DNA from 2 places in the Desemzia sp. C1 genome. Region 2 is predicted to be linked to the other one. Evidence: predicted binding sites of a transcription regulator. Region 2 holds the regulator's gene; the other holds the start of a gene.
What was found. The regulator CtsR, encoded in region 2, represses protease genes until heat stress. The targets are predictions, from matches to a motif close to TTGGTCAAAAAAGGTCAAANA.
Positions count from the first base shown of each region.

Region 1 (16,004 bases), 870 kb from region 2:
GACTATGCAACCCAAGCAACTCAATGTAAGGCATGCCGGCAATCGACTGCAAAGCTTTCTGGGCTTGACCACTGTTCAAATCAAAACCAAATTTTGAATCCACTTGTCCAGTTGAAATGTACTCATGAGTGTGTGCTTCTACACCTGGAGTTACACGAATCAACACGTTGATCATTTGTTCGCGCTCGCGAGATAAACGATCCAGCATCTCCAACTCGTAAAAATTATCCACTACAAAACAACCGATGTGGTAATCTAAAGCAGCTTCTATTTCACTTTCCGATTTGTTGTTTCCATGAAAATGGATCCGTTGACTTGGAAAGCCTGCTTGAATGGCTGTATATAATTCTCCACCTGACACGACATCCAACGAAACATCTTCTTTAGCTAAGATCTGGTACAAAGCTAAACTAGAAAAAGCTTTGCTTGCATAGGCCACTTGAGCTTTTACATTTTTTTGTTTAAAGGTTTTCTTGAATTTATCTGCTTGTTCTTTTACTCGAGCTATATCATAAACGTAAACAGGAGTACCATACTTTTGAACTAAATCTACAGTATCCACTCCGCCGATTTCCAAATGATTTTTAGCATTGATCTTCATTGTTCCTGTCAACATGCGTTCATTCATCTTCATATACTCCCCACTCCATAATATACTTTAGATACTGTATCATAATAAATCATTTTTCACAACGGCATCCTCTATGTAACGCTTATCCTTCCATAATCCAGCAGAAAAATCAGCAAGGTGCCAGACCAGTTGGAGTTTGGTCTAACACCTTGCCCTTTGGGTTATTTTAATGGAGAATTACATTTGAGCTAAGATCATTTTGACAAATGATTTGAATGTTTCTTTTACTCTTGTAGTTGTTTCTACTACTTCTTCGTGGTTCAAGTTCGCTTGCATTCCTGCAGCTAAGTTGGTAATACAAGAAACACCAACGACTTTCATCCCCGCATGGTTCGCTACGATAACTTCCGGAACGGTAGACATTCCTACTGCATCAGCACCAAGAGTCCGCGCCATTCTCACTTCAGCAGGAGTTTCATATGTAGGACCGGAGAATCCCATATAAACGCCTTCTTTTAAGTCCAGACCGCTTTCTTTTGCCACTTTACGAACGATTTCTTGATAACTTTCATCGTATGCATGACTCATATCTGCAAAACGCGGACCCATATTTTCATCGTTTGGTCCATGTAATGGGTTGACGCCCGTAAAGTTGATTTGATCAGTGATCATCATCAAATCTCCTGGTGTGAATTCCGTATTTACACCGCCAGCAGCATTCGTTACCACTACTGAATGGATACCCAATTCTTTCATTACGCGTACTGGGAAAGTTACTTCTTCTAAAGAATAGCCTTCATAATAATGGAATCTGCCTTGCATAGCCAACACTTTTTGTCCGCCTAGTGTACCGTACACCAATTGACCAGCATGTCCTACAACAGTAGACACAGGAAAATGAGGAATCGTTCCGTAAGGGATAGCGATCGGATTTTCTACTTCTTCTCCTAATTCTCCTAATCCTGAACCTAAGATCAACCCAATATCCACTTGTTGAACTCCTTGTTCTTTAATGAAAGCTGCTGCTTGAGTAATGCGTTCTTGTAATAGTTGTGTCATGTTTTCCTCCTGAAATAAGTTTTATGTTAATTGATCTAAAAAACTTTCTCCGAAACCGGTACTTGGAACATCAAAAATGTCTGCGATCGTTGTTCCGATATCTGCAAAGTGACCTTGTTTCAATTCGCCATTCTGTTTCATGGAAGGAGAATAAGCTAACAGCGGCACATATTCACGTGTATGATCTGTACCAGGAGCTGTAGGGTCATTCCCATGGTCTGCAGTAATCAACAGCAGATCGTCTTCTTTTAACTTGCCTAGAATTTCTTCAATTCGTTGGTCAAAATCTTCTATCGCTTCAGCGTATCCTTTTACATCACGACGATGGCCGTATAATGCATCAAAATCTACTAAGTTTAAGAAACTCAATCCATTGAAGTCTTTATCCATGACTTTCAATAGTTGGTCTACGCCATCCATATTGCTTTTTGTACGGACAGATTCAGTCAATCCTTGTCCATTATAGATGTCGTTGATTTTACCAATAGCAATAACGTCTTTTCCAGCCTCTTTCAAAGAGTCTAAAACTGTTTTTCCGAATGGATCAAGAGCGTAATCGTGACGATTAGCTGTTCGAGTAAAGTTGCCTGGTTCTCCTAAGTATGGACGAGCAATGATTCTTCCAATCATATAAGGGTCATCTAAAGTGATTTCTCTTACGTACTCGCAAATGCTGTATAATTCTTCTAATGGAATAATTTCTTCGTGAGCAGCAATCTGTAGTACGGGATCTGCTGATGTATAAACGATCAAATCTCCTGTTTTCATTTGATGTTCTCCATACTCATCGATAATACCTGTACCGCTGGCAGGTTTATTCCCTACGATCTTACGTCCAGTGTGTTGTTCGATTTTTTGGATCAATTCATCTGGAAATCCATCTGGAAAAACTCTAAACGGAGATTGGATATTCAACCCCATAATTTCCCAGTGACCTGTCATTGTATCTTTTCCTACCGAAACTTCTTCCAATTTCGTGTAGTATCCTAAATGATCAGATACGTTGTTTACACCTTTCAAAGAACGGATATTCCCTAATCCTAATTTTTCTAAGTGAGGAATAGTCAATCCTGCCTCTTCAGCAATATGACCTAGCGTATCGCTCCCAACGTCGTTAAATTTTTCCGCATCTGGAGCCTCGCCAATACCCACTGAATCCATAACTATCAAATGTACTCGTTTATAGCCCAAAATTATTCCTCCTTATCATTTTTACTAACACTTTAATTATAGTAGAAAACAGCTAAAATATCGAGGGATTTATTTCCCCTAAGCTCTTGGATGGTAAGTTTTATAAACCTTTGCCATTCGCTGTTTAGTAATATGCGTGTATATCTGAGTAGTCGAAATATCCGAGTGTCCCAACAACTCTTGCACCACCCTCAGATCAGCTCCATTTTCTAATAAATGAGTAGCAAATGAATGCCGCAAAGTATGTGGAGTTACTTCTTTTTCAATACCAGCTTTTTTGACTAAAGCACCCAAGTTTTTCCATATCCCTTGGCGTGTCAGCTTTCTGCCATGGTGATTCAAAAATAGATATGGGCTTCTTTTACTTGGCTTTTCCAGTTTATTTCGGCTGTATTTCAAATAATTCTCAATCCATTTGATAGCTAAATCCCCAATTGGAATGATGCGCTCTTTATCACCTTTTCCAATCGTTTGGATCAAACCTAATGACAAATGCAAATCATCCATCTTCAATTCTGTCAACTCAGTGACCCGCAACCCAGTAGCGTACATGACTTCTAGTATTGCTCTGTCCCTTAATCCGAGTATTTCATTAGTATTCGGTGTTTCAATCAATTTCTCGACTTCCGTCATCGATAATACTTTAGGCAAATGATGTGCTTTTTTAGGCGTATCGATATGCAGCATAGGATCTACGCTTGAACGTTGTTCTTGTTTTAAATATTGATGAAACTTCCTAAGACTTGAGACCATTCGAATAACTGTTGCAGATGATTTCTTCGTTTCTTTCAACTCTTGCATGAATGATAAAATGGTGTAACGATCGATTTTTTCCCAATCCCTCAGCTCATTTTTTTCCAAATAAACTAGGTACTGATTTAAATCTCTTTTGTAACTTTCAATGGTATTATCCGCCAATCCGCGTTCAATTTGCAAGTAGCGAATATACTCTTCTAAATCTTCTTTCATTCAAAACCCGCTCCAATCTATGTCAAACGGCTCTTTAATGGTTCTTTTTCAATAGAGAAATTTACTTATTTTCTTGATTTGGTGATTCTACTAAACGTGTTTCTCCATCCACTTGAACCACTTTACGCTGTTTTAGCAAGTTTCCTAAAGCGCGTTTGAATTGACCTTTACTGATTCCAAAATATGTTTTAATTTCCTCAGGCGAACTTTTATCTGTATAAGGGAAGCTGCCGTTTTTAGAACGTTCTAAAATAGCCAGCAACATCGCTGCATCGTCTGGGATAGCTTCATGTGCTCTAGGTCTTAACGAAATATTTACTGTTCCTTCTTGTCCAATACCAATGACACGACCAGATATCTCTTCCCCTAATCTAGGTTCTATATCTCGTTGCGATGGATGGATAAACCCTAAATGCTGACCATCTGTTAATACATATGTTCCAACAATTTTCAAACGGTAAGCAATACCCTTGATGTCTTTGTTAACAAGATCTTCAGGTGCTTTTTTAGCAATATCTTCAAAGAATTCTTCACTTGCTAATTGTCCCCACATTCTATCCTTTTCGTCCACTCGAATAGTTACCATCAATTGGTCACCTTTTTTAGGCCACAATGATTTCTCAGTTGGCAATTCATCTAAAGAAACAACAATCTCTTTATCTGGCAATCCAATATCAACAAATACTCCTAAATCTCTGCGGACATCGATTACTTTGCTTAAAGCGTAATCACCTACTTGGATTCTTGGAATGTCTTGAGTCATTTTCAGAGATTTGTCTTGACCTATATAAGCGAACCCTTCTACTGCATCGCCAAGTTTATAATCGGTCGTGTCGCTCTTAGGCAATTCATAAGTTACCCCATTTTTTTGAATGAAATACGCTTTTTCATTGATATCTGTCACGATACCTGTAATAACAGTTCCTAGTGATTGATTCATTTTTCTGCACTCCTTTAAATACTTTTTAGTCATTACTTAGTTTACCATAATTTTATTATGTGAAATAGTCTTTTATACGAAGAAAACTCTCAGAAAATAATCTCTGAGAGTTTTCTTTCGATTGAATATACCATTAGATAGCAGCAGTTGCTCCGCGGTAAACAATACCACGACGAGAGTCTACTGTGATCAATTCGTCATCTGCAATAGCGCTAGTAGCATTTTCTGCTCCAACGATTATAGGAATTCCCATAGCAATTCCGATAACTGCAGCATGACTAGTCATACCACCATCTTCAACAATGATAGCCGCAGCTTTTTCGATTGCAGGCAAGTAGTCTTTGTCAGTAGTTTTTGTTACTAAAACGCAACCTTCTACACTTTTCACGTTAGCTTCTTGAGCGTTTGTCGCTACTACAGCTTTTCCAATAACTGACTCGCTGCCGATACCTTGGCCGCTGATCAATTTTGAGCCGATCATTTGAATTTTCATCAAGTTCGTTGTTCCACGTTCTCCAACTGGAACACCAGCAGTAATGATGATCAAGTCGCCTTCTTTAGCATAGCCTTTTTCTTGAGCAATGCCAGTAGCTAAATTGAACATGTCATCTGTAGATTCTGGTTTTTCTGCAACTGTTGGGTATACTCCCCATGATAAAGCTAGACCGCGCATAGTTCTTTCAGAGAAAGTAACAGCTACGATAGTTGATTTAGGACGGTATTTAGAGATCATTCTCGCTGTATGTCCAGATTCAGTTGCAGCCACAATTGTATCAATGTTCAAGTTACGAGCAGTGTGTCCAACAGATTGTCCAATAGCTTCTGTCATATCGCCTTGATCGTAAGCTCTTAACGTGAATGAATCTTGGTTTACTAAAGCTTCTTCAGTACGCATAGCAATACGAGCCATTGTTTGAACAGCTTCTACTGGGTAATCACCAGCAGCTGTTTCACCTGATAACATGATTGCGTCTGTTCCGTCAAAGATAGCATTGGCAACGTCACTTGCTTCTGCACGTGTCGGACGAGGATTGCTTTGCATTGAATCCAACATTTGAGTAGCAGTGATAACCGGTTTACCTAATTTATTACATTTTTTGATTAAGTCTTTTTGAGCGATAGGAACTTCCTCTGTAGGAATTTCTACTCCAAGGTCTCCACGAGCAACCATTAAACCGTCTGAAACTTTTAAGATTTCGTCAATGTTGTCTACGCCTTCTTGGTTTTCGATTTTAGGAATGATTTGAACATGAGTCATGTTTTCTTCTTCTAAGATTTGAGTGATCTCTAAAACGTCAGAAGCACGACGAACAAAACTTGCAGCAATATAGTCAACATCATTTTGTAAACCAAAACGGATGTCAGCAGCATCTTTATCAGTGATTCCTGGAAGGTTAACAGATACTCCCGGAACGTTTACACCTTTTTTGTTTTTCAATGTTCCTGAGTTTTGAACAGTTGTTACGATTTCTTGGTTTTCCATGTCTAGATCAGTTACCAATAAATCAATCAAACCATCATCTAATAAAATGTGAGATCCAGGATGTACGTCATTGATCAATTCTGAGTAAGAAACAGAGAATTTCTCTTTTGTTCCTTCAACTTCATTCATCGCTACACGTACTACATCGCCTGAAGTAAATTGAATTTTACCATCTTTCATGTTGTGAGTACGGATTTCTGGGCCTTTAGTATCTAATAAGATAGCAACCATTTTCCCAGTAATTTTTGAAGCTTCACGGATGTTTTGGATACGAGCACCATGCTCTTCGAAATCACCATGCGAGAAATTTAAACGAGCAACGTTCATTCCTGCGTCGATCATTTTTACTAAAGTTTCCACCGACTCACTTGCCGGTCCAATGGTACATACAATTTTTGTCTTTTTCATTCTTCAAAACTCCTAACATTTTGGTTTAACTTTTATATTTTATACACACAATAATATAATCTCCTTCATAATCTTACCGTAGAAAATGAAGGAAATCCAATTTTTTGAAAAATCTTTAGTTAGAAATTTCTTGATTTAATTTGTATAAAGCTACATTTGGTCTATGTGATCCTTTTTCTAATGTATCAATGATATCAGAAGCAATGATTTCATTGTTCACTATTCCTAGGCACAATCCACCTTTACCTTCTTTCAAGTAATCAACTGCTCTTGCTCCAAATTGACTAGCTAAAACACGGTCTCTAGCAGTTGGTGATCCACCACGTTGTACGTGTCCTAAAACAGTAACGCGTGCGTGATAATCTCCGAATTTGTACAATTCTTCTGCAAATTTATTCCCGTTCATTACACCTTCAGCAAGAACGATAATCGTGTGTTTTTTACCTTTTTCACGGCCTTCAGTAATTTTAGCTGCTACTTCTGCCATATCAAATTCTTTTTCAGGAATGATGATTTGTTCTGCTCCGCCAGAAACACCCGCCCATAAAGCGATGTCCCCTGCATTGCGTCCCATAACTTCCACAATAAATGTACGGACGTGACTTGTAGCTGTATCACGAATTTTATCTAATGAGTCTAATACAGTATTGATGGCTGTATCAAAACCGATACAAAAATCAGTTCCAGGAATATCGTTATCGATTGTTCCAGGAAGTCCGATAGTTGGATAGCCGTGTTTTGTTAACGCTAAAGCTCCTCTGTAAGAGCCGTCTCCTCCGATAACTACTAATCCTTCGATTCCAAATTTCTTCAATTGTTCGATACCTTTCAATTGCCCCTCTTCAGTTGCAAATTCAGGATAACGTGCTGAATAAAGGAAAGTACCCCCTCTTGAAATCATATCTCCTACATCGTTATGGTGTAATTGACGTATATCTCCAGCTACCAATCCAGCATAACCGTAGTTGATACCAAAAACTTCCATTCCTTCGTAAAGAGCTTTTCGAACAACAGCTCTAATAGCCGCGTTCATTCCAGGAGCATCTCCCCCGCTTGTTAAAACAGCGATACGTTTCATATTCCACTTTCACCTCATAAAAAGTTATAGTTGTAAAAATATATACATAAAGATGATTATGAACAAACAATGTGATAATAAGTTACCCATAAATTAGTTCAACAATGACATTCTACCATTTTTAATATAAATTGTCTTATGAATTCTGCTTTTCTTTCAAGATATTTCATAAATTTTAGAGAACTTTAATTTCAATCTATGATTATGTTCCCTTTTCCTAACAATTCTTCAACTGATTTCACCAAATCAGATGATTCATTGACCCAGAATGCTTCTTGGAGCCCTAGTTTTTTATTCGTTCTCATGTAGTACAAAATTACAGGAATAGAGCCTGAGTGTTCTGTAAAGAGTTCTTTCAGTCTATTTAACGTTTCACCGTCCTCATACTGTTGTTCAATTCGGACAAAACATTTTTTGACTTTCTTCTCTTCTTCTATCTCTGCTGCTTCTTTAAGGTGAGAGACTAAAATTTGCAAACCTTGACCTTGTCTGACTTCCGTCTTCCCCTCTACATAAAGAACTTTGTTTTGGACAACACATTGAATGTATTTGCGGTATACTGTCGGGAACAAAGTCAATGAAATATCTCCCGTAGTATCACTAACCGTCATAAAAGCCATTGGTTCGCCTTTTTTAGTAGTGATTTTTTTGACATCTTTTACCTGTCCGACCAATCGGATTTTTTGATTTTCAACAGCATCTTTAACATAAATGCCTTGCTTACTTTTTAAAATGTCTTCGTACTTTTCAGTAGGATGCCCTGATAAGTAGACCCCTAAGTAAGTATTTTCCGCCTCTAATTTTTCTTGAGGAGTCAAATCTGGTGCTTCTTCATATTTTGGCTGCAGTACATCAAATAAGCCGATGTTATTTCCGCTGAATTTCACACTTGTCAAAATACTCTCTAAGGAGTTCAACAACGTTCCTCTACTGTAACGGAATCCATCAAAAGCGCCAACGTAGATCAATGGCAGAATATAATCTTCTTTTACCCATTTGGTATCCATTCTTCTTAAAAAATCAATGAAGTCTTTATAGACGCCATTTGCTTTTCGATTTTGGATAATTTCAGCTACATAGTCTCTTCTCAATCCTTTTATAGAACTAAGACCAAATAAAATACCTGCATCTTTTTTCGTAAAACGTCCGTAACTGGCATTAATATCTGGATGATAGACATCGATTTTCTTTTTCTTAGCTTCTAGTAGATATTCTTTTACCTTATTTGAGTTATGCAAAGCTGAATTCAACAAGGCAATATAAAAGGCTTGCGGATAATGGACCTTGATGTAAGCCATTTGGTAGCCGATAAAAGAATAAGCAATGGAATGAGATCGGTTGAACCCGTAATTGGCAAAACGTTCGATATAGTCATAAACTTGTCTTGCATCCTGCTCTGGGTATCCTTTGTCTGCAGCACCAGCTGTAAAATGAACTCTTTCCGCATCAATCAATTCTTTTTTCTTTTTCCCAATGGCTCTTCTAAGAATATCTGCTTGTCCTAAAGAGTACCCCGCCATTTTAGACGCCACTTGCATGACTTGTTCTTGATACACCATGACACCATATGTGACGTTTAGGATATCTTTTAAGCTTTCATGTGGATATTCCATGGCCAATTCGCCTTTTTTCCGTTTGATGAACACATCGATCTGTTCCATGGGACCCGGTCGATATAAAGCATTGACGGCCGCAATGTCTTCTAAGGATTCTGGATGCAGCTTGCGCAAAACGTTCTTTATACCGTTGGATTCAAACTGAAAGATTCCTACTGTGTCTGCTTTTTGGAACAGTTCTAAGGTTTCTTTATCATCCATTGGAATGTCTTGCAATCGAATCTGCTTTCCGGTGTCGTACTCAACTGTTTTTAACGCATCTCCCAAAATCGTTAAATTCTTCAATCCCAAAAAGTCCATTTTCAACAGTCCGATTTCTTCAACATTTCCCATAGCATATTGGGTCAATGCAATAGAACTGCTCCCGGATTGAAGAGGAATGATGCTGCTCAGTTTTTGGTCACTGATCACGACTCCTGCTGCGTGGGTGGAAGCATGTCTTGGCAAACCTTCAATATTTTTGGCTGTTTTGAAAATCAACTGGTTTCGTTCCGACTGTTTGACCAATTGTTGCAATGCCGAAGATTTTTTGTACGCCTCTTCTAAAGTAATTCCTAATTGATTCGGAATCGCTTTTGACCACTCATTGGATTCGTCTTGTTTCAGCCCAAAAACGCGAGCTGTATCTCGTAAAGCCATTTTGGCAGCAAGCGTTCCAAAGGTAATAATCTGGGCAACGTGGTCTTTACCGTATTTCTCTTTTACGTATTGCAATAATTCTTCTCTTCGATTATCTGGGAAATCTAAATCGATATCCGGCATATTATATCGCTCTTCATTTAAGAAGCGTTCAAACAGCAGATTGTATTCAATAGGGTCCACGTCTGTTATTTCTAGAACGTAAGACACTAAAGAACCTGCTGCAGATCCTCGCCCAGCACCTGTAACGATTTTTGCGCGATGAGCATAAGCCATAACATCCCATACGATTAAAAAGTAATCTTCAAATCCCATTTTCTGGATCACAGTCAATTCATGCTCCAATCTCTTGAAGTATCTTGCATCCGCTTCTGGAACTCTTTTCTTTAATCCATCTAAACACAATTGTTTTAAAAAATCTGAAGTTGTATCCGTTGTTTGGATAGGGTATTTTGGCAACAACCTTTGTTGTAAAAGAATTTCTATCTTGATACGATCCGCAATGTTTCTTGTCTGTTGAACAGCTTCCGAAAGTCCAGCATCCACAAACTGCTTTTCTACTTGAACGGGATCACCAAGATGACGGGTGCCAGTCAAGACCTTTTGATGTTCCTCTAATTGTTCTCCTTTATCAATGGCTTTCAATACTTTTAAGCTGAAGGCATCTTCTTCGTTTAAATACTGTACATCAGTCAAAGCTGCTGTCTTTAGGTCATTTTCTTTGGCTGTCTGTAAAAGCGCATCTTTTATCGGCATCAACTCTTCGTGCAGCTGAATTCCAAGATAAAAGTGTTCTGGAGAGAATAACCTTTTGTAAGCAGCAATTATTTTTTCAGCTTCTTCTATTTTACCCGCTAATAAGTACTGCTCGATTTCACCCGTTATCCCAGGTGTCAAAGCAATCAAACCTTCTGAGTAAGGTGCTAGATCATTAGGAGAAAATAAAGTTTCAGGCTCTATCATCTTTTTAGTAGACAAAGCCACTAAGTGTTTGTATCCTTGGTTCGTTTCAGCCAGCAAAACTAAAGGAAATGAGTGTTCTGTCTCTATGATGCCTTGCATATCCAAGGTTAATCCTATGATCGGTTTCAATTGATGTTTCAAACATAGTTTGTAGAAGTCGACAGCACCATACAGGACATTATGGTCAGTCAAAGCTAAGGATTGATACCCTCTTTTTTTAGCGGCTCCTACTAATCCTTCTACCGATAAAGTACTTTGAAGCAAGGAATAGGCACTTTTAACTTGTAATGGTACAAAAGACACTTTCCAGTCCTCCTTTTCATCAATTTGATGAAGGTATTTATTTTTTACTCTATCCTATTTCTTACCATGTTCCAACTAAGAAAAGGATTCTCAGCACAATTTCATACTCTCTTATTATACTCTGAATAGGAGACAAACAGCAAATTCTGTCTCATTTATCGGCTTTTTCTTTCATTCTGAAAAAAAAGTGGTAAAATGAGTGTGATAGAAAGAAGGTGTTGGTACCATGAAGTATATTGCAACCTTATTTTGGGGATTCTGTTTAGGACAAGTCGTTAACTATATCGGTGGTTCGTTGACCGGCGGAAGTTTTTCTTTTACGACGGCTACAGTAATTGGTCTGCTAAGTGGCGTTCTAGTCATCTTGCTCTCTAATGCCGTTCCTAAACCAAGTCAAGACGGACATCAATCATAAACAACCGTATAAAGACAAAAAAGCCGGAATATCATCCGGCTTTTTTTTATTCTTCTTTAGTCGCTACTTCAATAGTCAACTGATCTGCAATGACCGTTAGAACGGCTTTTAGACCTGGGTATATTTTCCCTTCAATAATTAGTCTTGCAATCGGGGTTTCGACTTCTTTTGTAAGATAACGTTGCAGCGGCCGAGCTCCATAAGCTGGATCATAGGCCTTATCCGCAATCCAAGACTGAGCCTCTTCCGTAATCTCCAATCCAATTTCTTGTTGCTCTAATCGTTTTTCCAAATCTTTGGTCATCTTCAAAACGATTTTCTTCACTACGTTAAAGTTTAAAGGAGCGAACAAGATCGTATCATCTATCCGGTTTAAAAACTCCGGTTTGAAATTGGCTCTTAATAAGCCGAAGACTTGATCTTTTGTTTGTTGCGAAATCTCTCCCTCTTCACTGGTTCCGTCAAGCAATAGATTTGATCCAATATTACTGGTCATGATCAATACAGTATTCTTGAAATCTACGACGCGTCCTTTAGAATCAGTCAATCGACCATCATCTAACACTTGCAATAAAATATTGAACACATCGGGATGAGCTTTTTCTATTTCATCCAATAAAATAATCGTATAAGGGCTTCTTCTGACCGCTTCTGTCAATTGACCGCCCTCATCATAACCTACATAACCAGGAGGCGCTCCTACTAATCTGGAGACAGTATGTTTTTCCATGTATTCACTCATATCGATCCGAACCATATGATCTTGGGAATCAAATAGATTTTCAGCCAACGTTTTGGCTAATTCTGTTTTCCCTACACCAGTTGGTCCTAAAAACATAAAAGAGCCTAAAGGTTTATTCGGATTCTGAATACCTGCACGCGCTCGGATCACTGCGTCTGTCACGCTATCGACTGCCTCGTCTTGTCCGATTACCCTAGCTTTCATGTTGTCAGCCAATTGCAGCAGTTTTTCTCTTTCCCCTTTGACCAATCGGTTCACTGGAATCCCAGTTTGTCTTCCAACGACCAAAGCAATTTCTTCTTCCGTAACGGACTCTTGCACTAATCGAACGACATCGGCATTAGCTTTTGTTTGACTCACTTCTAATTCAGCTAATTCTTTTTCTAAAGCCGGTATTTCTCCATGGCGCAAAACAGCCGCTCTTTCTAAATCATATTGATTCTCAGCTTCGTCTAATTCATGACGCAATCGATCAAGCTGTTCTCTTTTATCTCTCAACTGAGACACTTGATTTTTTTCGGAATCCCATTTCAATTGCACTTGATGCGCTTCTTCTTTCAAATCTGCCAACTCTTCTTGAATCAGTTCCAAACGACGGCGGCTTCCTTCATCTTCTTCTTTTTTCAATGCGGCTTCTTCTATTTCCAGCTGCATCAAACGTCTTCTGACTTGGTCCAATTCTGTAGGCATGGAATTCATTTCTACACGGATGGTGGCACAAGCCTCATCCACCAAATCAATGGCTTTATCCGGTAAAAAACGATCCGTGATGTAGCGATTAGACAATGTAGTAGCAGCTACTAAGGCATTGTCATGGATATTTACACTATGGTAAATTTCAAAACGCTCTTTCAATCCTCTTAAAATACTGATCGTATCTTCAACGGTCGGCTCATTGACCAACACTTTTTGGAAACGACGTTCTAAAGCTTTGTCTGTTTCCATATATTTGCGGTATTCATCTAGAGTAGTAGCGCCGATACAGTGCAATTCTCCACGTGCCAACATCGGTTTCAAAAGGTTACCTGCATCCATGCTTCCTTCTGTTTTACCTGCTCCAACGATCGTATGGATTTCATCAATGAACAAAATGATTTGTCCATCGCTTTTCTTCACTTCTTTTAGCACTGCTTTTAATCGTTCTTCAAATTCTCCTCTATATTTCGCCCCAGCGATCAACGCTCCCATATCTAATGAAAAAATCGTCTTATCTTTCAGATTTTCAGGAACATCTTTTCGTACGATTCGTTGAGCTAAGCCTTCTACAATAGCTGTTTTACCTACTCCCGGCTCTCCGATCAATACAGGGTTATTCTTTGTTTTACGAGACAATATTCGAATGACATTTCGTATTTCTTCGTCTCTTCCGATAATAGGGTCCTGTTTCCCGCTCTTAACAGCTTCAACCAGATCTATTCCATATTTGCTTAATGCTTCATAATTCTCTTCTTGATTTTGTGATGTCACTCGCTCTCCTCCTCTTAATTCCATGATTTTCTCGCGCAATCTTTTTTCCGTTAGTCCTTGCGCCAGCAAGTACTTTGTCAAAACATGATTTTTCAGTTTCATCAATGCTAATAGAATGACTTCAGTGGATACATACTCATCTTGAAAAGATTCACTGATTTTACCTGCTTCTGTCAACAACCGATAAAGATTTTGGCTCATCGTTTGACCATACTGCACATTATTTCCTTCTACGATCGGCAATTTATCCAACTCTTGATCAATATTGAATTCAAATTGAGCTGTGTCTACGTCTACTTGTTCATAAACATTCTTAGCAAAATGGCTAGGCGTTAAAAATATTTTCCATAGATGCACAATATCGATTTCTTGGTGTTGTCTCGTGACTGCAACTTGTTGAGCTTCACCTAAAGCTTGTTGCATCGTGCTGGTTAATTTATCCATTTCCATAAGCTCACCACTTTCTTTCTATCGAATTTACTGATTTTATTTTACTCTATTGGTCAAAAATGGTCAAATATTTTCCAACAAACAAATTATTTTTCAATTTTGTCTTGTATCTATATACTGAAGATAAGATTTAATTTTCAGCTTAACCATATAGAAAGGGTGTTTACATGAAAGCAATCGTTATTAATCAATATGGAGGATCAGATCAACTTGTAGAAAAAGAGCTGCCTACTCCAGAACTAGCAGACGATCAAGTTTTAGTCGAATTGAAAGCTACCTCAATCAATCCAATCGATTGGAAAATGAGAGCCGGTTATTTAAAAGAAATGGTGCCTTATGATTTTCCCATTATCTTAGGTTGGGATGCAGCAGGCATCATCAAGAAAGTAGGAACAAGTGTGACCTCTTTTTCTGTAGGAGACAAAGTATTGGCTCGCCCTGCTACCACACCTAGAGGAACTTATGCGGAATATACGGCTATCGAAGAAAACCTAGTTAGTAAAATGCCCGACAATATTTCTTTCGATGAAGCAGCGGCTATTCCTCTAACTGGCCAAACTGCCTGGGTGGCGCTGGTGGAAATCGGAAAAATCAAAGAAGGCGATCGCGTATTGATCCATGGAGGTTCTGGCGGTGTAGGTCATTTAGCGATCCAAATCGCTAAATACTTCGGAGCTTACGTAGCAGCAACTGCCAGCGGAAAAAATGAAGAACTTGTCAAATCTCTTGGTGCAGATCAGTTCATCAACTACCAAGAAGAAGATTTCGAACAAATTCTATCTGATTTTGATTTCGTGTTGGATACCCAAGGTGGAGAAATCCAAGAAAAAAGTTACAACATTCTCAAAAAAGGCGGCACATTAGTTTCCATCGTTGCTCCTCCAGATGAAGAAAAAGCAGCTGAAAAAGGCGTTTTAACTGGCTACTTCTTCTTGGAGCCGACCGGCGAACGTATGAAGGCGCTAGCAAAATTGATTGAAGAAGATCACTTAAAACCGATTGTTGGGAAAACTTTCCCTTTTACTCAAGAAGGCTTACGTGAGGCGCATGATGTAAGTGAAAACGAGTCTATTCCAGGTAAAGTTGTCATTCATATAGATTAAATTTTCATCAAAAAAGAGGCCATAAGGTGGCGACCCCCAAAAGTTTAGATTTTAGTCTAACTTTTGGGGGTCAGTGCCTAATCGGGCCTCTTTTTTGATCTAACCATTATTAACAGGATTTTATTTTTTTCTACTTAGTTTTTCTTTTATCTGATGCCTAATGCAATTCTAGCGTATCGAGACATTTTAGAGGTATCCCACGCTGGATACCAAACTAACTTCACTTCACTCGTTTGGACTTCTGGCACACTTTTGAGAGCTTTCATGATCTCTTCTGTAATAACATCTGCTAATGGACATCCCATTGTTGTCAGCGTCATTTTAACCACACAATGCCCCTCTTCCAGCAATTCTACACCGTAAACCAACCCTAAATTAACAATGTCGATCCCCAATTCTGGATCGATCACTTGCTCTAATGCAGCCATAATACGTTGACTGATTTCTGCTTGTTCTTGTTCCGTCCAAGAAGATACGTTTTCAGACATAAGACATGATCCTTTCCACTAACTATTTGTTTTATTTGATGTGCATCTTACAGATTTTTCTTAAAAAATTCAGCCATTTCTACAGATATTGCATAAGGGACTTTATGAATCCCGCCGAT
Region 1 is NZ_JAJIZP010000003.1:2,267,658-2,283,661, forward strand. It holds gene lysA (diaminopimelate decarboxylase) at 1-628, opposite strand, end outside; gene LMF32_RS11420 (purine-nucleoside phosphorylase) at 809-1,630, opposite strand; gene deoB (phosphopentomutase) at 1,652-2,821, opposite strand; gene xerD (site-specific tyrosine recombinase XerD) at 2,900-3,790, opposite strand; gene LMF32_RS11435 (S1-like domain-containing RNA-binding protein) at 3,852-4,730, opposite strand; gene pyk (pyruvate kinase) at 4,864-6,621, opposite strand; gene pfkA (6-phosphofructokinase) at 6,737-7,699, opposite strand; gene dnaE (DNA polymerase III subunit alpha) at 7,891-11,220, opposite strand; gene LMF32_RS11455 (YjzD family protein) at 11,447-11,635, shown strand; gene clpB (ATP-dependent chaperone ClpB) at 11,682-14,294, opposite strand; gene LMF32_RS11465 (NADP-dependent oxidoreductase) at 14,462-15,397, shown strand; gene LMF32_RS11470 (metal-sulfur cluster assembly factor) at 15,544-15,885, opposite strand; gene LMF32_RS11475 (prolyl oligopeptidase family serine peptidase) at 15,933-16,004, opposite strand, start outside.
Region 1: the regulator CtsR is predicted to act here: its motif matches at 14,344-14,364, upstream of clpB (ATP-dependent chaperone ClpB).

Region 2 (16,004 bases):
ATTTCTACTCTTCTGACAGGTTTAGGTTGATAGTGACGTTGACGAATAGTCTGAATAAGCTCTTCTTTGTGCTGACGAAGATATTCTTTAGCCTCTTCGATAGACATACCGTCAATGCCTGCGGCACCTTTATTCCGTTCCACTTGTCGAAAGGCTTCGTTTAAATTATTTCTGGATAGGATTCTATCCAGTGTCCTGTTTTCCTGCATGCTTGTTACTCCTTTTCTGCTCTCGTAAGGCAGCTATCTACTTTTACGCTGTCGTAGCCAATAGTCTTTGGCGGCCTCCAATAAAGATGTTTGTAACGATAAAATTGTTCGGTCCTTCGCTCTTTCTAGCTTTCACTAGCTGTCTTCACTACTACGACCTCTGCTGACTTCTCATGAGTCAAGCACTTATCACTAAGTGTATTTGGTATAACGTCATGAGACCTCCCCAGTTAAGGTGCGAACTCTTTCACTCCATCTATCTGCCACATTTATGCTTCGAGTTAGGACAGTTATCGGACTTTAGCTTCTTTCGCAGCCTTATCCACTCGACTCACCTCTTATGTGATTTCTGTTCGTCAGACCAGAGTTTTGCCTTAGGCTTCCTTCAGATTCCACCTCACGGTGGACACCCTTGCCGTCAGCTATATGCTTACCACTGTCAGGTCGCATTCGGGACTTGCACCCGTTAGAGTTCGCCCATGCTGGGCGAACAAAAAAAGGAGCTGGGACTTATTTCCCAGCTCCTTTTTAGTGAACTTTAACGCTGTTCCATCTCTTGTTTCGTTTTCCATTTGTACAATTTCTTTTGCTGCTTTGAACGACGTAGCGTTTTTTTGAGCCAGCCTTTTTCCGGAGAAAACAAGAATGCTGCAAATGCTGTGACACCTGTGACAACAGCAATCATTCCAGCTAGTGAAGCATCTACAGCGAAAGCCAGCTGCACACCAACTATACTATTGATGACAGCGGTTATGACAGTTACCCAAATCATGTGATGCAATTGCCGTGTGAGAAGGTACCCTGTTAAAGCAGGACCTACCATAAAACCGACGACCAACACTGATCCCACAGAATCATAAGCTCCAACAGCCGTCAGTGAAACTAAAGACATTAGTCCATAATGCAATAACACTGGAGAAAATCCTAATGCAGCAGCTAAAGCCGCATCAAAAGTAGAGAGTTTCAACTCTTTATAAAAAAGGAGTATAAACACACTATTGATCAATAGAATAACGATCATCGTCCATAATGCTTGTGGTCCAATATCCATTCCGAACAATTGAGTCCGCTTGAAAGGAGCAAAAGCCAATTCCCCCATCAATACAGAATCGGTATCCAAATGCACACTTCCTGCATAGCGCGTGATCAAGATGATGGCTATACTGAAAAACAAAGGAAACACGATCCCGATCGCAGCATCTCCACTCAATAATTTCGTTCGTTGTAGAGCACCGATCACCCATACTGTAGCCACACCGACAAGGGTAGCTCCCAGCATCAATAAAGGAGAGTTTAAATCTTGAGTCGCAAAGAACGCTAAAACAATTCCTAACAAAACGGTATGCGTTATAGCATCAGACAGCATCGTCATGCTTCTCAAAACTAGAAAAACACCTGGTAAAGCACAAGCAACTGCTACTACAATGGCAATCAATTGAATCTCAACCAGCATATTCTTTCCCCTCCTTTTTTAGTTCCATTTGTTTCTTATACATTTGCTGCTGTTTTTTCTGAGAGATATATTTTCGAATCAAACCGCGGTTAGGAGCAAAAAACAGACTGAAGACTACGAATACACTCATCACCAATACGATAGTAGGACCAGTAGGGATTTGTTTTCCAAGTGAACTGAGTATCGTTCCAATCACTCCAGAGAAGAACCCAAACACGCCCGCTAATCCCATGACCCCGCTTAATCGGTCAGTCCATTGTCTGGCAGCTACCGATGGTCCGATCACCAAAGCACTCATTAAAATGACCCCTACCGATTCCAATCCCAAAATGATAACCAAGACCATCATCGTAGACAACAAAAATTGGAGTATGGAACTAGAAAACCCAGCTGTTTGAGTGAAAATAGGGTCAAAAGTAAATACTTTGAATTCCTTCCAAAATACTCCGACTAAGACTAACAGCACGATTCCGATAATGCTGATCATTCTGACGTCGGACAGCAGCATTGATGAAGCTTGTCCATAAACAAAGTTATCCAGCCCTGCCTGATTTGCATTGGGTTGATCTTGGATATACGTCAACAATACTAACCCAAGACCGAAAAAACTCGATAAAATCAATGACAGCGCACTATCGAATTTCACCACATTTTTCCGACTCATCCATTGGATCAAAAAAGTAGCAAACAGGCCGCTAACGGCTGCGCCGATCATCAAAACGATCCATTCTTTTCGTCCAATAAATAAAAATCCAATAGCGATCCCTGGCAGAGCTGCATGACTCAAAGCATCTCCCAACAAACTCTCTTTCCTTAAAGTAGCGTATGTTCCGATCACTCCACTAAGGAGTCCAAGAAATCCTGTCCCCAAAGCTACGAGTTGAAACGTATAGTCGCTCAATAACGAAGTCAATTGTTCTATCATAACTGATCGACCCTTTCAGCAACACTATGGTCTTTCCGATAGGTCTCTTCAATGATGTCTTCAGTGAAAGTTGTTGCAACTGATCCAGCAGCCACTACTTCACGATTCAAGAAAACAACTTCATCAAAATATTCTTTTACCGTCTGCAAATCGTGGTGGACCACAATAACAGTCTTCCCGGCCGAACTTAATTCCTCCAGCAATTCCATGATCACTTTTTCCGACTTCATGTCCACTCCGGCCAACGGTTCATCCAATAAATAAATCTCTGCTTGCTGGACTAGAGCGCGAGCAAGGAAGACTCTCTGTCTTTGTCCGCCTGAAAGCTGACTAATTTGTCTGTCTTTGAAAGAATGCATCCCTACTTTGACCAGCATCTCTTCTGCCAGTGCCGTATCTTTTTTGCCTGGACGCTTGAACCAGCCCAAATGACCATATCTCCCCATCACGACAACATCCAAAACAGTTGTCGGAAAATCCCAATCTACAGAACTTTTTTGAGGAACATAGGCAACTGATTTTTTGATCGATTTGTACTCCGCCCATTCTCCATCTTTTACAGAGAAATCTACTTCTCCTGTCAGCGGAGTCATCAATCCTAAAATGGATTTGATGAGGGTCGATTTTCCTGCTCCATTTGGTCCGATGATGGCCGTTCGTTTTCCTTTTTGAACGTTTAAACCTACTTGCCATAATACAGGTACGGCTTGATAGGCTACGGTTAGTTGTTCAATATGAATAGCTGTTTGATTCATGACAAGCCCTTCTTTCTGTTTATTTTAAAGCATCCACAATCGTATCAATATTGGATTTGTACATTTTTATATAGGTTTCGGCATTTTGAGATTCATCTCCTAATGCATCTGAAAACAATTCTCCGCCTATCGACACATCCCAACCTTTTTGTTGGACGGCTTCTTGAAGAGATTCAATCGTACGAGTAGGCACGGAGCTTTCTACAAATATCGCTTTGATTTGTTTATCCGCTACAAGTTGCGCCAAATCGCTGACATCACGTGTTCCAGCTTCTGACTGAGTATTCAGTCCTTGAAGTCCAACCACTTCAAATCCGAACTCTTCTCCAAAATAATGGAACGCATCGTGAGCAGTGACTAAATAACGACTTTCTTCCGGAATTTCTGTGATACGTTCATTAATATAAGCCGCTAACTCATCCAATTCTTTTTGATAATTCTTATTGTTTTCTTGATAGACATCTGCATTTTCACTATCAAATTCACTTAACTGCTCTGTGATGTAGTCAGCTGCCATTTTCCAATTGCTGACACTAAACCAAATGTGCGGATCATAAGCTAGTGAATCATCATCAGATGACAAAAATGTTTCTTTTGACAAACCTTCTTCTAATACAAAAACTTCTTTTCCTTGTTGTTCCAGTCCTTCGAAAACTTCTCCTAATTGAGCTTCTAAATGCAGACCATTTGAAACCACGACATCAGCTTCCATCATATTTGTGACATCTGAAGCAGAAGCTTGATATCCATGAGGATCAATCCCAGGTCCCATCAGACCTTCTACCTCTACATGCTCGCCACCTATTTGGTTGACTAAATCAGTGATCATAGTTGTTGTCGTGATGATTTGGACGGCTCCTTCTTGAGCGGTCGAATTCCCCTCATTCGCATCTGATGCATCAGATTGGCATCCTGCCAAAATCAAGAGGACAACAGCAGAAACAAGCACAGCTAGTTTTTTCATTTTATCTACCTTCTTTCGGGTTGCTTTAAGTTATTTTTAGATTAGACTAAAAATTATATAAAGTCAACCTAAATCGATTGATTCCTTACTTGGCTGTTTTTTCTGGATGAGGTATAATAAGAATACTGATTTAAACTGACTTGCTGGAAACCGATGAACACAGTCAGTGATATTAAGCGAGCTTTTACAGGCAACAACTGTTGACCCATGCTTCATGCCTGTATGCGAAAGAAAAAAGGAGTATTCAAATGACGCCAAGCAAAGAAGATTACCTAAAAACCATCGTTAGTCTCGGAGGGGCCACCAAAGTAGTAAACAACAAACAATTGGTAGCAGCGATGAATGTATCTGCTGCGTCAGTAACAGATATGAATACAAAATTATTAAAAGAAGGGTTGATTACCCATACTCCTTACAGAGGTGTGCAAGTTACTGAAAAAGGATTGCGTCTGGCAAACCAAGTGATTCGAAAACACCGCATCTGGGAAGTTTTTTTACTGGAAAAACTGGGATACGATTGGAAAGAAGTCCATGCTGACGCTGATCGATTAGAACATGCATCTTCTGATTTGCTGATTGAACGGTTAAACCAATTCTTAGGAGAACCAGAATTTGATCCTCACGGCGGGAGAATCCCTGCAAAAGATGGTACCACAGAAAGCTATGACTACCCGCAATTGAATGACTTGTCTGCCGGTGATTCATTTGTCGTAAAAGAAGTCGAAGATGATCCTGACTTTCTAGACTACATCACTGTTAAAGGGATCAAATTAGAACAACAGTATACTTTGCTGGCTAAAGAAGCGTACGAGGGCTCGTTAGCTTTACAAAACGCAGACGGTAAAACATTTATGCTGAGTTACAAAGCTGCATTTAAAGTATTTGTAGAAAAGGCAGATACTGAATGACCTCGCATTTTCAGCGAGTTCTTCCAACTTATGTTAGAGACAAAAAAACTGCTCACTGGGGAATTGTCCCAATGAGCAGTTTTATCGTCTATTTTTTCAAAGCATGCAATCTTTCAATCAGAAACAGCAAGTCTGTTTCAAATTGCACGCCAAATCTTAAGCTAGGTCTATTTTCAAGTGTTCGTTTGATCACTTTTTCTACATATTCTACGGCACTTGTCATTGCTAAGTCTAAAGAGATCTGTTGAAATAAGAAACCGGCAATCACGCTGCTGAACACGTCTCCTGTTCCTTCAAACCGACCAGGATAGACGGGTGAAAATGCATAACTGACTTGTTGGTCTTTTTGTGTCATGCTGGCTGCTCCAATTTCGTTTTCGCTCAACATCACACCTGTCAGAACTACTTGTTTTTTATTCAGCTGCACCATTTTTTTCATCAATCGTTCAACATCTTCAGAAGCATAAGGCCCTTTTTGATAAGGAGTTTTTGTTAAGTAAGCTGCCTCTGTTAAGTTAGGAATGATCACAGTCGACAATTGGCACAACTCCCGCATTTGCTGGACGTATTCTTCGTCAAATCCATCATATAATTCTCCATGATCGCCCATTACAGGATCCAACACAATAACCGCTTCAGGCGTTGCAAACTCTTTGATAATGCGTTTCACGATTTCGATTTGCTTGTGTGAGCCTAAATAGCCGACTAGTACTCCATCAAAACTAAGACCCAATTGCTTCCAATGGTCTAAAATTTTAGACATCTCACTCGTCAAATCCAAATAAGTGTAATCTTCAAATCCAGCCCCAGTGTGCGTAGACAGTAAAGCAGTAGGCAGCATATGAGTGCTGTTGTTCAAACTGCTTAAAATCGGCACAGCCACATTCATAGAAATCTGGCAGCTGGCTGAGATGTCTTGAATAACTAATACTTTTGGTTGCTTCATCTATTTCACCACTATTCCATTACATTCTTTGTTTATTATACCAGTTTTATCTTTATTTTTTCCTCTTACCATCATTTTTCTGAAAACTATTGCTTATCTTTGGAATGAATCGTGTATAATAGAAAATAAATTAGGGGGGAAGCTATGAATAAGAAAACACTCACTACGCAAAATTTGGTATTATTCGCTTTATTTATTGCAATGACTGTCGTTATGACGCTCATTATCCGCATTCCTATCCCGTTTGCTCAAGGGTACGTGAACATTGGGGATTCGATTTTGTTGCTCGCAGGGATGCTTTTGGGTCCGGCAGGCGGTTTTTGGATTGGTGGTATCGGAAGCGCATTGGCAGATTTATTTGCCGGCTATTCTTTCTATGCTCCCATCACTTTTCTGGTCAAAGGGATAGAAGGCTTGTTATGTGGATGGCTGTTTATGAAATTGCCTTCTACTAAACCGTTGATTCCTGCTTTAACAGCTGGTATCTGGATGGCAGTGGGGTATGTTTTAGGAGACTGGATTCTCTTCGGGCTGGCTGCAGGTTTAGCAGCATTTCCAATGAATCTCCTTCAAGGAGTCGTTGGGGCTTTAATGGCTGTACTGCTGCATCGTTTCGTTGCACCTGTCTTTAAAAATCAAACACATTAAAAAAGCTAGAGAAAACAGTTTGCACTGTTTATTCTCTAGCTTTTTTAATGACAACTTCAAGATATTGGTTTTCAGCAGCTGAATCCTTCAACACTCGTAACAAGCTGTTTCCATATCGGCCCAACTGCTCTTCTATCATTTCTGGATACCAGACTTCAATCACCTTACAAGAGAAATCCATTGTTAAGCAATCTTTTAAAGCATCCAGGTTATTGCCATAATAGTCGGGCAAATCCAATTCTGTTTTCAAGTAAGCATGCAATTCTTCTCGATCCGTCATCTGACTGCCGTCAAGAATGATTTTCTTTGTCATAGAAACCTCCTAATAAAGTTGTTCGAATGATTCATAATGGTCATCGGTGTAAAAAATCAACCCATCATTCGAATAGACGATTCGTTTAGGGCCTCGATATTCTCCTTCATAATCAATATCCGCTTCATAATAGATGCGTCCATCTTTTTCAGGCAGCAGCCCTTCATAATTTCCGAACTTGTTGCCCCCAATGGACATCTGATCGGTCACTTCCCATAAGTTGCCTTTTTCATTATCCCAGCCTAAAGCTTCTGCTTCTTGCTTCGTCAAATAATTAGGCGGCAGTTCACCGAATTGATGCAAATAAGCAGCAACCTCATCTTTCGTGGAGTAAACCTCTCCTTCAGTAACACCACTCTCTTGAACTGTAGATTCTATCTGCGCGTTTTCTGACGGAAACAGCGTATCAAATACATCCAGCTGTTGTCCTCCAAATAACAGGACCAGTACTCCAACGATACTGTATAACCAATTCTTTGTATTTCTTGTCTTTTTCATATTAATCCTCTTTTTCTTCTAATTCTTTTTGTGCTTGTTTCGCTGCTTTCTTGCGTGCACGAAGCATACGGAAAAAATCCGTCAATAGAGCTGCGCACTCTTCTTCCAATAACCCTTTTTCAATGTCTACTTGGTGATTGAACCGTTCATCTCCTAAGAGGTTCATTAAAGTTCCCGCAGTACCTCCCTTAGGATCTGGAGCTCCATAATACAACTCTTTCACACGCGACAAAATCATTGCTCCGCTGCACATCGGGCACGGTTCAAGCGTCACAAACAATTGAGTGTCTTCTAGACGCCAATTGCCTAGATGCTGATTTGCTTCTCGAATCGCAATCATTTCTGCATGTGTAGTAGCATCATGAGTCAGCTCGCGCACATTATGTCCACGGCCGATGATCTCTCCATTTAAGACCACTACCGCACCAATCGGAACTTCTAACTTTGCTTCTGCTTTTTTCGCTTCTTTGATAGCTTCTCGCATAAAAAACTCTTTTTCAACGCTCGATAATTCCATATCATTCTCCTCTGTCTGTTTTCACTTCTCTTATGATAGCATATTCTTCTTCAAACCCTACAAAAAAAGTCAAACCATGATAAAATAAAGAGGAAGCTCTCATCAACCGATATCTTGCTACAGAAATGAGGAACACAAGTGAATTTCAAAGAAATGAAATTATTGTATCCAGAAGCTGTACTGACACATTCCAACACCTCTGGAGAAAAATATGTCGCTTTCCCTTATAAAGACAAATGGATCCAACTGGAAAGAAAACAAAAAAGCGACACTGAATTAGCTTTGATCCAGTATGCTTTGACGCAAAAAAAGACCTCTTCAACTCGTTCTGCTGCTTCCAAATGGCAGTCGTTTCTGCTGGAAGAGTCATTCGCTTTGCCAAGAAACGAAGGCAGTTACCGGATCATTCAATTTGAGATCGTAAAAATGGACGACACGTTTACGCAGTCAGTCTGGCTCGATGCCTTTAAGCAGTTGTTTTTGAACATAGAAGAAGCTTTTTTTCTTACTGAAACTAAAGGAATACTTATTGAAGAAAAGCACGACCATTTACTAAACAATGAAGAAATGGCTGGAATCATCCGTACTTTAGACGATGACTTTTCCATTAAAACAGTTTATTACATCGGACAATTTTGGCCAATAGAGGCTACTTTGCCGCAAATTTTCAAAGAAGAACAGTCTATATTCGATACTCAAAAAAACAAACAAGCTCAAGTGTTCGACTTGTCGACGATTGCCTTGCATCATTATACTGCTGACGCCATAAAAAAGAGTCCCTTGATGCAGAAGTTGAAAGCAGAGACCGTTTTTGACGCTGAATTCAAGGAATTGATTTTAGCGATGTGGAAAAGCCAAGGCAATATTTCCGTTGCTGCTAAATCTCTGTATATCCACCGGAATACCTTACAATATCGTATAGATCGATTCCATCAAGCCAGCGGCTTATCCTTACGCAATATGGATGACCTATTGCTTTGTTATTTATTGACGTTGAATTAAAAACGAGATTGGGAAAAAAAGCGTTTAGCCCCGAATCACTTTACGAAATCAATAATCATAAAAGAGGCGGAGCTGGGAAATAACTCCCAGCTCCGTCTCTTTATTTTTCAAGTTAATAGCAATTTTATTTTTTCATTTTGTGCACAGTAGCGTCTTTTAATTGATCTGTGTACTCGCTGATATTGCCTCTTATATTGCTCACTTTATCAACTACACTCAATAGATTGATCAACTCTTCGTCTGACAAGCTTTCTACTACTTTCATCGCTTTAGGATTGCCATTTAATTTCTTTTGAACAAATTTTTTGGCACGTTTGCGGTTGATCTTATTTTCCACTTTTTCCATCGCCGAGTCCGATAATATCATATACGCTGCTCCGATTGCCGTTGCTGCTCCAAGTCCCATTAACAAATTACGCGTAGAATTCTTCATAGAAAATCACGTTCCTCTCATTTGTTTTCTCAGGTTCATCATATCAGAAATGCTTTTTTATCACGAATAAAAAAGCCTACCAGACTCCTGTCTGATAGGCTCAACTAATTGTTTACGGAGTAGTGACTTTTTCTTTATTCTTGTCTTGCTTTGCAGATTTCTTGGAGTCTCGAACTGTGAATCGGATTTCTCCTTTTTGAGCACCAATGGTTACATTATCCCCAATTTTGATATTTCCGCTTAACAATTCTTCACTCAACAAGTCTTCGATTTTCTTTTGGATCGCTCTACGTAAAGGACGAGCCCCATATTCAGGATCGAAGCCTTCTTTAGCGATCACATCAATCGCTGCCGGTGTGATTTTAGCATAGATATCCATATCTTCTAAACGTTTAACGATTGTGCGAGACATTAATTTCACGATTTCATTCAATTCTTCTTTTTCTAATGAATGGAATACGATCGTTTCATCTAAACGGTTTAAGAATTCTGGACGGAATGAATTTTTCAATTCTTCCATGATGCGTTTTTCCATTGTTTTGTGGTCTTGCTTTTTATCTTCCAATGAAAAACCGACTGATTTCTCATCACGTAAAGCAGTTGCTCCCAAGTTGGAAGTCATGATCATAATCGTATTTTTGAAATCTACTTTACGCCCTTTTCCATCTGTCAAATGTCCATCATCCAAAACTTGAAGTAAAATATTGAACACATCAGGATGGGCTTTTTCTACCTCATCCAATAGGATAACAGAATACGGTTTTTGACGAACTTTTTCAGTCAATTGTCCACCTTCATCGTACCCTACATAACCTGGAGGTGATCCCACTAAACGACTCGTACTGAATTTTTCCATATATTCAGACATGTCGACACGAATCAACGCTTCTTCATTTCCAAACATAGCTTCACTCAACGCTTTCGCTAATTCGGTTTTACCAACCCCTGTAGGCCCTAAGAACATAAATGAACCAATTGGGCGGTTCGGATCTTTCAACCCGCTTCTTGCACGGCGTATCGCTCTAGAAACAGCTTTGACCGCATCTTCTTGGCCAATCACTCGTTTATGCAATACATCTTCCATTTTCAATAAACGATCAGATTCTTTTTGTTCCATTTGTTGAACTGGGATACTTGTCCATAAGGCTACTACTTCAGCAATATCATGTTCAGTAACTTCTAATTCAGTTGGTGTTTCTTTTTGTTGTTGTTTTTTCATTAAAGCATCGACTTTTTTACGTTGCTTCATTTCGCGTGTTCTGATTTCGCCAGCTTCTTCAAAATCTTGATTTTGAATGGCTTCTTCTTTCGCTTCAACCAATGCATCCAGTTCTTCAACAGCAACGGCTATTGGTGTTGGTTTACCAGTTACGTCGATTCGTACTTTAGAAGCAGCTTCATCAACCAAATCAATCGCCTTATCAGGCAATTGTCTAGAAGTAATGTAACGAGTTGACAATTTGACCGCAGCTTTGACTGCTTCATCTGTGATTTTCACACCGTGATGATCTTCATAGCGAGAACGCAGACCATATAAGATCTCTTCTGTTTCTTCTCCATTCGGAGGATCAATATGGATTGGAGCAAATCGTCTTTCTAAAGCAGCATCTTTTTCGATGTGTTTTTGGTACTCATCTAAAGTCGTAGCACCGATAGTTTGCAATTCTCCACGTGCTAGAGCTGGTTTTAGGATGTTAGAAGCATCAATTGCTCCTTCTGCTCCTCCTGCACCAATTAGTGTATGCAACTCATCAATAAACAGGATTACTTCGCCATCTTGATAAATTTCCTCGATGATTTTTTTCATTCGCTCTTCAAATTCCCCACGATACTTCGTTCCGGCAACTAAAGAACCCATGTCCAACATCATCAGACGTTTGTTTGCTAATGTACCCGGTACTTCTCCTGAAATGATTTTTTGAGCTAATCCTTCAGCTATAGCAGTTTTACCCACACCAGGTTCTCCAACTAAAACTGGATTGTTTTTAGTTCTGCGGCTTAAAATTTGGACGATTCGCTTAACTTCTTTACTGCGGCCAACAACAGGATCCATTTTTCCGTCTTTGGCTTGAGCAGTCAAATCTCGCGCTAATGAATCCAATGTCGGTGTTCCGGCAGAAGATGGCTTAGCAGCTGATCTTGGACGTTTGCTTTTCGTATTCTTCATTTGGTCTTGTCCGATCTTTTTGAAGATCACTTGGCGAGCTTTATTCAAACTTACATCTAAGTTGCCCAATATTTTAGCTGATAGAATATCTTCTTCGCGCAACAACCCTAATAGCAAATGCTCCGTTCCGACCAAAGAAGACCCCATGCGTCTAGATTCATCTGTAGCAAACGTAATCGCTTGTTTTGCTCTAGGTGAATAAGGTAAGACAGCTTCTTTTGAAATGTATTTCATGGTTCCATATCCGGTAAAATGTTCAATCTCTTCACGAACATCCTGTTCTGTGATGGTGAACTGACGAAGAGTTTTCCCAGCGATACCTTCTGTTTCTTTTACAATCCCTAGTAAAATGTGCTCAGTTCCAACAGAATGGTGACGAAAAGCCTTAGCCTCTTCTTGAGCAATACCTAGTACTGTTTTTGCTTTTTCTGTAAATAATTCATTCATGTTCTCGCCTCCGACTTTTCGTTATTCATACCTCAAATTGTTCAGGCAAGATTTTAAGATACGTGCTCTTACCTCTTTAGCCGTTTTATTATCTAATCCTAATACGACTTTGTCCATAGCAGCCATTATTAATACGGCTTCTCTTTTATTTAAAAAATCATCTTCATACAACTTTTGCACGATCGAAAAAGCATCATTTTGAGAAATACTGTTTCCGACTATTTCTATTATTGTATCTAACATCTCAGATTCGTCCAACAATTTAACTTTTATGATCCGGATGTATCCACCGCCGCCACGTTTGCTTTCCACTAAATAACCTTTTTGCACCGTAAATCGAGTATTGATCACATAATTTATTTGAGAAGGAACACAGTTAAATAAATCAGCCATTTCGCTTCTTCTGATTTCCACTTGATCTGATTGTCCTAACACTTTTTTCAAATAAGATTCAATGATATCTGACATATTTTTATTTTCCATGCGTTGTTGTTATTAAAAATAGGTCCTTGGTGTTTTAGTATCATACACTGTTTTTCAATACATTCCAATACCTGATTTTTAATAACCCTCCTTTTCTTTTAGTCTTCAAAAAAAGACCATCTCATTTAGTCGCTGATCTTCGCTTATTACCCTCGATAACCTTTGACTAATCCTGACTAATATTATACTGGAAAAAACCTGATTTGAAAAGCTCCACTTATGAAAAGTTGCTGTTGAGCCATTTTGAGAGCTTCATCACTGATTAAAGCAGTAAAATAAAAATCTGTCATTTGGATTCCATATATGAAGGTCATCTGCAACATAACCTCTCAGCCAAAGGTTGCCTTCTATTTTTCTAATGTAAAAACCTTGAGGAAAATCCTCCTCTTCATCGATTTTTTCTGAAGCGATCGTAATTGAGCCATATGGAGCCTGTTTTTCATAAACGGGTTTACCCGTATAACCTTCTAGTTGATCTAAATAGGCTAATCTCAAATATGGTCCCGTTTCTACTGGACAAAGAGACAATCCATTCTCTATGGCTCGAGCATAAATATCCGGCAGGACAGCTCCTTCTATGAAACCAAGGTCTCCAACAGTCAATTCAATAGTTTTTAACAAATACACTTCTTTAGAAACACTCATTCGTTCATCCAATAATAATTGCTTACCTAAATCATTGAAAAATACATTCTTCTCCTGCAGCTTATCCATTAAATCTGCTTTACTAAGTCCGCCTACTTCTATCGTTCTAACAATACCAGAATGCCATAGTTGTTCATTTACTTTAAGAACCGTCATTTTTCTCTCACTCCCTTAAAGAATCCTTATTTTTAACTCTCATAATAGCTGAACGAAACTTCTTACACAATAAACACCTATATAATTTCATTTCTAACAAAAATCGACAAAAAAAGTGAGCTGGATAGGAATCCACTCACTTTAAACAATGCTTCTATTATCGGGAATACAGGATTCGAACCTGCGACCCCTTGGTCCCAAACCAAGTGCTCTACCAAGCTGAGCTAATTCCCGTATGTATGTGCGCTTCTATAAGTCTCTATAAAAGAAATGTACCCAGCAGGAGTCGAACCTGCAACCGCTTGATTCGTAGTCAAGTACTCTATCCAATTGAGCTATGGGTACAAAATAAATGGTGCCGAGGGCCGGAATCGAACCGGCACGGATATCACTATCCGCAGGATTTTAAGTCCTGTGCGTCTACCTGTTCCGCCACCCCGGCAATAAAGAACAAGATTCAGAAGATTTACGTTCAGTATCTAGATAAACTAGAAAGCGGAAGACGGGATTCGAACCCGCGACCCCCACCTTGGCAAGGTGATGTTCTACCACTGAACTACTTCCGCAAATGATGCCGGCTAAAGGATTTGAACCCTCGACCCTCTGATTACAAATCAGATGCTCTACCAACTGAGCTAAGCCGGCAAGTAATATTGCCATTCAAAAAAGTAATGATGCGGGTGAAGGGACTTGAACCCCCACGCCTCGCGGCGCTAGATCCTAAATCTAGTGCGTCTGCCAATTCCGCCACACCCGCATAATATTTAATTTGGCAATAGATAAACATACTAGTCATATGAATACAACTAGTATGAGTCATGCAGGATTCGAACCTGCGACCCTCTGATTAAAAGTCAGATGCTCTACCAACTGAGCTAATGACTCATGGTGGAGGTTAACGGGCTCGAACCGCTGACCCTCTGCTTGTAAGGCAGATGCTCTCCCAACTGAGCTAAACCTCCAAAAAAACTATGCGTGGCAACGTCCTAGTCTCACAAGGGGAAACCCCTCACTACCTTCGGCGCTAAGAAGCTTAACTTCTGTGTTCGGCATGGGAACAGGTGTGACCTTCTTGCCATCATCACCACACATATGAGAACCTTGCGCTCTCAAAACTGGATTTGTCTACTATCACATTTGTTCGGATCCGTTGAATCCACCTAAAATCTTGGTTAAGTCCTCGACCGATTAGTATTGGTCCGCTCCGCCTATCACTAGACTTCCACTTCCAACCTATCTACCTGATCATCTCTCAGGGGTCTTACTCACTTACGTGATGGGAAATCTCATCTTGAGGGGGGCTTCACGCTTAGATGCTTTCAGCGTTTATCCCTTCCACACATAGCTACCCAGCGATGCTCTTGGCAGAACAACTGGTACACCAGCGGTGTGTCCATCCCGGTCCTCTCGTACTAAGGACAGCTCCTCTCAAATTTCCTACGCCCGCGACGGATAGGGACCGAACTGTCTCACGACGTTCTGAACCCAGCTCGCGTACCGCTTTAATGGGCGAACAGCCCAACCCTTGGGACCGACTACAGCCCCAGGATGCGATGAGCCGACATCGAGGTGCCAAACCTCCCCGTCGATGTGGACTCTTGGGGGAGATAAGCCTGTTATCCCCAGGGTAGCTTTTATCCGTTGAGCGATGGCCCTTCCATGCGGAACCACCGGATCACTAAGCCCGACTTTCGTCCCTGCTCGACTTGTAGGTCTCGCAGTCAAGCTCCCTTCTGCCTTTACACTCTACGAATGATTTCCAACCATTCTGAGGGAACCTTTGGGCGCCTCCGTTACATTTTAGGAGGCGACCGCCCCAGTCAAACTGCCCGTCTGACACTGTCTCCCGACCAGATCATGGTCGAGGGTTAGAGTGGCCATACAGCAAGGGTAGTATCCCACCAATGCCTCCACCAAGACTGGCGTCCTGGCTTCAATAGCTCCTACCTATCCTGTACAAGCTGTACAGACACTCAATATCAAACTGCAGTAAAGCTCCATGGGGTCTTTCCGTCCTGTCGCGGGTAACCTGCATCTTCACAGGTACTATAATTTCACCGAGTCTCTCGTTGAGACAGTGCCCAAATCGTTACGCCTTTCGTGCGGGTCGGAACTTACCCGACAAGGAATTTCGCTACCTTAGGACCGTTATAGTTACGGCCGCCGTTTACTGGGGCTTCAATTCTGAGCTTCGCCGAAGCTAACCCATCCTCTTAACCTTCCAGCACCGGGCAGGCGTCAGCCCCTATACGTCATCTTTCGATTTAGCAGAGACCTGTGTTTTTGATAAACAGTCGCTTGGGCCTATTCACTGCGGCTGACCAATGGTCAGCACCCCTTCTCCCGAAGTTACGGGGTCATTTTGCCGAGTTCCTTAACGAGAGTTCTCTCGCACACCTTAGGATTCTCTCCTCGACTACCTGTGTCGGTTTGCGGTACGGGCTGTTTGTTTCTCACTAGAAGCTTTTCTTGACAGTGTGACATCAGAAACTTCGGTACTTAATTTCCCTCCCCATCACAACTCATCCTTAGAGA
Region 2 is NZ_JAJIZP010000003.1:1,402,191-1,418,194, reverse strand. It holds gene ltrA (group II intron reverse transcriptase/maturase) at 1-209, opposite strand, end outside; gene LMF32_RS07275 (metal ABC transporter permease) at 748-1,662, opposite strand; gene LMF32_RS07270 (metal ABC transporter permease) at 1,652-2,587, opposite strand; gene LMF32_RS07265 (metal ABC transporter ATP-binding protein) at 2,584-3,342, opposite strand; gene LMF32_RS07260 (zinc ABC transporter substrate-binding protein) at 3,362-4,306, opposite strand; gene LMF32_RS07255 (metal-dependent transcriptional regulator) at 4,555-5,214, shown strand; gene LMF32_RS07250 (pyridoxamine kinase) at 5,303-6,160, opposite strand; gene LMF32_RS07245 (ECF transporter S component) at 6,305-6,808, shown strand; gene LMF32_RS07240 (barstar family protein) at 6,837-7,121, opposite strand; gene LMF32_RS07235 (ribonuclease domain-containing protein) at 7,131-7,619, opposite strand; gene tadA (tRNA adenosine(34) deaminase TadA) at 7,621-8,136, opposite strand; gene LMF32_RS13690 (helix-turn-helix domain-containing protein) at 8,275-9,138, shown strand; gene LMF32_RS07220 (hypothetical protein) at 9,263-9,571, opposite strand; gene LMF32_RS07215 (ATP-dependent Clp protease ATP-binding subunit) at 9,684-12,185, opposite strand; gene LMF32_RS07210 (CtsR family transcriptional regulator) at 12,207-12,668, opposite strand; gene LMF32_RS07205 (hypothetical protein) at 12,924-13,469, opposite strand; tRNA gene LMF32_RS07200 (tRNA-Pro) at 13,630-13,703, opposite strand; tRNA gene LMF32_RS07195 (tRNA-Arg) at 13,741-13,814, opposite strand; tRNA gene LMF32_RS07190 (tRNA-Leu) at 13,823-13,911, opposite strand; tRNA gene LMF32_RS07185 (tRNA-Gly) at 13,964-14,035, opposite strand; tRNA gene LMF32_RS07180 (tRNA-Thr) at 14,042-14,114, opposite strand; tRNA gene LMF32_RS07175 (tRNA-Leu) at 14,145-14,226, opposite strand; tRNA gene LMF32_RS07170 (tRNA-Lys) at 14,282-14,354, opposite strand; tRNA gene LMF32_RS07165 (tRNA-Val) at 14,356-14,431, opposite strand; rRNA gene rrf (5S ribosomal RNA) at 14,443-14,558, opposite strand; rRNA gene LMF32_RS07155 (23S ribosomal RNA) at 14,638-16,004, opposite strand, start outside.